3 regions of the Bacillus sp. P4_E1 genome follow, and region 3 is predicted to be linked to each of the others. Evidence: riboswitches for the same ligand, from Rfam matches in the RefSeq annotation. Region 3 holds a riboswitch; each other region holds the start of a gene.
The links. A riboswitch is a leader RNA that binds a small molecule or an ion and turns the genes downstream of it on or off. The one in region 3 is predicted to bind lysine.
Positions count from the first base shown of each region.

Region 1 (2,210 bases), on a different contig from region 3:
TCACCGCTCCGACTGTATAAAGTGTTGTTCCCGCATCACCTACGATACTACGACCTGGTTCAACCCATATTTCTGGAAGCGGATATTCACATAATGTAAATTGTTCTCTTATCGTACTTGTTACAGCGTGCACATACGTTTCAAGTGTTAACGGTGTATCTGAATCCGTATAACGTATACCGAAACCTCCGCCCACATTTAATACTTTCATCACATAATGTGTTCGCTCTCTCACTTCTTCTAAAAATTGGCGGAGTACTTCAATTGCTCGAACAAATCCAGCCGTTTCAAATATTTGTGATCCGATGTGCGAGTGAATTCCTAGCACATTATAATTTGATTTTTGCAAGGCAAGCTCAATTGCTTGCATCGCTTGACCATTTGAAACACCAAATCCAAATTTCGAATCCTCTTGACCTGTTGTTATATATTCGTGTGTATGTGCCTCTACTCCAGGCGTTACACGGATTAATATGTTCACAAATTTCCCATGTTGCATTGCTAAATCATGTAAGATTTCTAATTCTAAGAAATTATCTACTACAAAACAACCGATATTCGCCTGAAGAGCCATAATCATTTCTTCTTCTGTTTTATTATTTCCGTGAAAATGAATACGCGATGCCGGAAAACCAGCTTGGAGCGCAGTATATAATTCTCCTCCAGAAACAACATCTAAAGACATATTCTCTTCACGAGCTACTCGGCACATCTCCATGCACAAGAACGCCTTGCTTGCATATGCTACTTGATAAGAGAAACCACTTTCTTTAAAAGCACGATGAAACGCGCGGCACTTTCCTCGAATAGACTCTTCATCGTATACATAAAGTGGTGTTCCGTATTGTTTTGCTAGTTGCGTCGTATCGCACCCACCAATTTCTAAGTGTCCTTGCCCATTGATTCGGCTTGTGCCGTGTAAATACATTTAAATTCCTCCCTTATTTCCTCTAAAACTCATAACCCCAATCTTCTATTCATTGCAGCACGCTTTTAGATAGACAAAAAACGCGCGGAACAATGTTCACACGCGTTTCTTATTAGGAAAAATATATATTGAAAAAATAAACGAGTTGTTATCTCCTCAAAATAAGAAACCGCATCAACATCTCCAAATAGCTCTTCATAAAATAAATCTTATGACAGTACTACATTTATTCAATGCAGTCCCAATATATGAATAAGATGGTTATTCTTATATTTCGGCAATAGTCCCTTTCAACCTATGATCACAGATTCCATTAAATCTCCCATAGCTTACTCTTTCCTATCGCGGCCTCTACCTTTGAGAGTAGATGAGGTAAGTCTATTTAATTTTCAAACATCTAATTGTTGCTATTAACAATACCAAAGGACCATTTTATTTGTCAAACAATTTTTTATATTGTTTTTTTACAGTTTAATTTTGTATCATTTGGTAAGCGCTTTACTGAAACCTTTGTCACTTCCCATTCGCCCTCTTCGTTATTAAATGTAATCGTTACCTTCTCAAATGGTGGAACAATTTTCCCACCAACCTGTTCATACTTCGTTACTTCAATACTCGCTTGAAATAAATATGTACCACTATACACTTTTTTTAAACTAATAATTTTAGGACATTGATAAGACTTCAAGCTCCCATATTGTTTTTCAATTGCCTTATTTATTTTTGGAAATAAAACAGAATAAAGGGCATCTTCCATAAGGGGTGCATCATATTGTGCTACCGACACACTCGGTGAAGCAAAAAGTATAACACTACTGCATACTATAAAATATAATAATTTTCGCATTATAACCTCCGTTTTATTACTCGATTCTTTTTGCGCACGATAATTATCATACATAGAAACTCCGTTTTATTGTCTCCCACTGCCCTTTTTCTACTCAATTATTATAAAAAAGCCCACAACTCTCTTTTATTTTCGTATAATGATACTCATAGTATAATAAACATAATAATAAAGGACTGTTCGTATATATAAAATGAGGCGCTAATCAAACCGGCTCACAAGAACCGTCATGCTTTTAGGAGAGGAGTATATTATGCTACAAAATCTGTTTCCAAAACTGCGATTTGCACTAGTTGCAGTCGTTTTATTATGGATAAAAACATATATTGTGTACAAGCTAGCATTTGATATTAGAATTGATAACTTCTTTGAAGAGTTTATGCTTTTTATTAACCCACTAGCTTCGTTACTTTTATTTTTTGGTTTCGCTTTACT
Region 1 is NZ_JBFUIV010000005.1:59,871-62,080, reverse strand. Features, by position in the region: gene lysA (diaminopimelate decarboxylase) at 1-928, opposite strand, end outside; lysine riboswitch at 1,109-1,290, opposite strand; gene AC1DS7_RS08755 (DUF3888 domain-containing protein) at 1,380-1,775, opposite strand; gene AC1DS7_RS08750 (LTA synthase family protein) at 2,029-2,210, shown strand, end outside.
Region 1: it holds a riboswitch for lysine, as region 3 does, so the genes downstream of both, lysA (diaminopimelate decarboxylase) here and AC1DS7_RS07925 (aspartate kinase) in region 3, are expected to answer to the same signal.

Region 2 (2,210 bases), on a different contig from region 3:
CGCTACCAACTACTGATGTTGCGATTAATGCGTTAACAGGTACACCGCGGCTATCTAATTTCCCTAAGAACTTTGGTGCTTTTCCTTGGCGAGCTAAATCCCAAAGCATACGAGTTGATGCATACATTCCAGAGTTACCAGCAGAAAGTACTGCAGTTAAAATAACAGCGTTCATAACAGAAGCAGCGAAGGCAACGCCCGCTTTTTCAAATACAAGTGTAAATGGACTTACTGTAACATCACTTGCTGCAAGGCTTTCAGTCGTATAAGGAATTAATAAACCGATAACGAGAATTGCTAAAATATAGAATAATAAAATGCGCCAAAAGATAGAACGAATTGCTTTCGGAATATTGCGTTCTGGATCAGCAGTTTCACCAGCAGCTACTCCTAATAATTCAGTTCCTTGGAATGAGAAACCAGCAGCCATAAATACACCGATAATTGCCATGATGCCGCCATTAAATGGTGCATCTGCAACAGTGAAGTTTTTAAAGCCAACAGATTCGCCGCCCATAATTCCAAAAATCATCATAAAACCGACAATTAAAAAGATAATAATAGTAACTACTTTAATAAGTGCGAACCAATATTCAGATTCACCAAAACCTTTAACAGATAAATAGTTTAAGAGAAAAATAATAGCTAAACAAAGTCCACTCCAAATAAGAGAAGGGGTATCTGGGAACCAAAATTTCATAATTAATGTTACGGCCGCTAGTTCAGCTGCAATCGTAATCGCCCAGTTATACCAATAGTTCCATCCAAGTGCAAAACCAAGTGATGGATCAACAAATTTTGTTGCATAAGTACTAAAAGATCCAGTAACAGGCATGTAAGCCGCGAGTTCTGCTAAGCTTGTCATTAAAAAATAAACCATAATTCCAATTGCGGCATATGCGACTAATGCACCGCCAGGACCAGCTGAATGGATAACACCACCACTGGCAAGAAATAATCCGGTACCGATTGTACCACCGAGAGAAATCATCGTAAGGTGACGAGATTTTAATCCGCGTTTTAATTCACCTTGTCCTTGTGTAGTTTGCGTTTTAGAGGTAGATTGATTTGTTGCGCTATTCATGTTCAACACTCCTTTTCTTGTAGGTTAGGAAGGAGCGGGGGAGAAAAATACAAAAAACCGCCAAAGGAATTAGGCGGAACGTTTCACAAATAACCACCCCATCATACCCTTCCGTTAAGATAGCACACCACGTTTACACGGTAATTTTGTAAACGTGACAGTTCTGTTCCTTTCGGAGACAGCCCCAGCTCATATTTCCAGAGAAGAAATATAAACTTCGGCAACTTTTCCTTTCAAACGGAGTCAGTGACATTCGCTGTGTCTCGTCCATTTTACTTTTAAAAGTCGCAACCTCTACCTCATCGGATTGATGAGGATTTATATATTGCTAAGATATTTAATATATGGCAATTGTAATGACTTTCTGAATATATTGCAAGGAATTTTGTTAGGAAAAGTCAAAAAATATCGGTTATTGTATAGGAAACGCTTGCAAAACTCCACCCGAACCTACTATTATGTAGCAATAAGCAAAGAAAAAATTGTTATACAAATGTTTCGCAAAAAATATTGAAAAACCCTTTAAAATTAAAAGAAAATTCAGAAAATATAATTCGACATAACTATTAGAAGGGGATTATTCCTTAAATTCGTTTCAAAGAATAAGTATAAATTCGATAAATAGAATGAATATTCTTTTTATTTCTGATAAAATTGAGGTATTGTTTAATTGAAAAGGGGATATCATTATGAAATTAGAAACGGAAAGATTATATATAGTACCGTGTACAGAAGAATGGATTCAAATTGCGGATAATCAAGGATACAATAGTGGTCCGCATATTGTAGGACATATAGAAAATATGAAACGAGATGCGGCTTCATTACCGTGGGGACCGTGGTATGTTATTCGGAAAGAGGATGATGTTGTTCTAGGTGATATAGGATTTAAAGGGAAACCGAATGAGCAACATACGGTAGAAATTGGTTACGGATTTATTGAGAAATATTGGAATAAAGGGTATGCAACAGAAGCAGTTAGTGAATTAATGAAATGGGCTTTTCAAACAGGGGAAGTGGAAACGATTATAGCGGAGACACTCCTTGATAATTATAGCTCTATTCGTGTCTTAGAGAAATTACATATGAAAAGAGTAAATAGTATTGAAACGATGGTCAATTGGAA
Region 2 is NZ_JBFUIV010000007.1:25,905-28,114, forward strand. Features, by position in the region: gene AC1DS7_RS11605 (amino acid permease) at 1-1,084, opposite strand, end outside; lysine riboswitch at 1,197-1,389, opposite strand; gene AC1DS7_RS11610 (GNAT family N-acetyltransferase) at 1,774-2,210, shown strand, end outside.
Region 2: it holds a riboswitch for lysine, as region 3 does, so the genes downstream of both, AC1DS7_RS11605 (amino acid permease) here and AC1DS7_RS07925 (aspartate kinase) in region 3, are expected to answer to the same signal.

Region 3 (2,210 bases):
AACTATTTTAAGTATAAAAATACTACTTTCATTCGATCCGATTAGTGCAGAAAGCATCTTTACTTCTTCTGAATGAGTAAACATCAATTTCGGTACAATCCCTTGATATAACCATACGAAAGCAAATAAAAAGCAAACTAGCCAATACGTCATCGTTCTTCTAATTAGCAACTTAGGATGAAGTCCCTTTTCTAACCATAATTTTAAAGCATCAAAACTCCATGCTGTCGCCCAACCTAATAGTGGACGAAAAACATATAAATCTATCACATTTCCTATACGACCAAATCTCGTATCATAATCATATTGCGTTTCAAAATGAATATGTTCTTCATTCGGTGTATACTTCCAATAACCACGCCCTATTTGTATAAGTGATAATTGATTGTCTGTCCAAAATTTTAAAGAGGAAATGCGTTCTCCAGTTTCTTTTCTTATTTCACCTATCGATTCCCCTTCTCCGGCTATTTCAAGTCCAAATCCGATCTTTGTTTTATATAAAAACTTCTGTGGTTCTCCCTCTTTTTTTTCTAAATACGAAATCTCAGTAAAACGAGCATCCCACTCTGTATGTATATCAGGCTCTTGTGTATATGCCCATAGTTTCTCCATTGTTGTGTTCATTTCTGTGGCTACATAAATAGGCTTTTTCTTCCCCATCCTTCCACCTCCCATGCGCTATATTTTCAATGTACATGCAATGAATCGATTTTGCTACATTTTTCACAAACTAATTTAATAAAAAGATAGAATTTCAAAAAAATACAAAAAACACTTGATTCCCTGAAAAATTTAAATTATTATAAAACAAATGTTACCAACAACTTCATAAATCATACACTCTCGCCTAAAACGTGAGATAGAGGTTGCAACGCTTATAAGTATTCTAAAGGAGACACAGAGATGTCTATGATTTTAGAGGAAAGGAAGTGTTGCCGAAATTGATAAATTTCTCTGCATTTATCAATTGGGGCTGTTTTCGAATAGAAACAGAACTGTCATATGTACAGACGTGTACGTATGAAGAGCTATCTACAAAAAAGAGATATCATTTTTATGATATTCCTTTTTTGGCGGTTTTTTTATTAGCTCCGTTTTCTGTTTCCCTTTTCCTGTAACAGCACCATCCTCACTTATTTGAGATGGTGTTTTTTGTTTTTCTCTCTGGTAACTACAGGAATATTGGGATTTGTATATGTCCTAACCTATTCTTAAAAATGGACGAAAGAAGGAATTCGTAATGGAAACGATTGTACAAAAATTTGGCGGTACTTCTGTCGGAAGCGTCGAACGCATTCAACATGTAGCAAATTTAATTATTGAAGAATATGAACGAGGACATAGTATTGTCTCTGTCGTTTCAGCAATGGGAAAAAGTACGGATAAACTTGTAGCACTTGCTAAAGCTATTACTGAAAATCCAAGTAAACGTGAAATGGATATGCTCCTATCTACAGGAGAACAAGTAACCATTTCATTATTAACAATGGCACTACAAACAAAAGGTTATAACGCAATTTCATTAACAGGATGGCAAGCTGGTATTACGACAGAATCTGTACATAGTAGTGCACGGATTATTGACATTAACACTACCCGTATTCAGTCTCACCTTACTGAAGGCACGATTGTTATAGTAGCTGGTTTCCAAGGAGTAAGTGAAGAAAATGAAATTACCACACTTGGCCGCGGTGGCTCTGATACGACTGCTGTCGCATTAGCTGCTGCACTAAAAGCAAAAAAATGTGATATTTATACGGATGTGACCGGCGTATATACGACTGATCCACGAGTTGTACAAGATGCTTATAAATTAGATGAAATTTCTTATGACGAAATGTTAGAGCTTGCCAACCTCGGTGCTGGCGTATTACACCCACGCGCTGTTGAATTTGCTAAAAATCATAATGTAATTTTAGAAGTTCGCTCAAGTATGGAACAAGAAAACGGAACAATTGTAAGGGGAGAATGTAACATGGAACAACAATCAATCGTTAAAGGTATTGCATTTGAGGATAATATTACACGCGTCACAATTAAAGGATTAGAACAAGGTGCACTTTCAACAGTTTTCTCTACATTAGCAGCAGCACATATTAATGTGGATATTATTATTCAAAGTATTACAAATGAAGGAACTGTTCACCTCTCCTTCTCAATCCATTCTAATGATTTAAGAGAAACATTAGAAGTATTGGAACAAAATCAAG
Region 3 is NZ_JBFUIV010000004.1:314,022-316,231, forward strand. Features, by position in the region: gene AC1DS7_RS07920 (DoxX-like family protein) at 1-660, opposite strand, end outside; lysine riboswitch at 853-1,039, shown strand; gene AC1DS7_RS07925 (aspartate kinase) at 1,241-2,210, shown strand, end outside.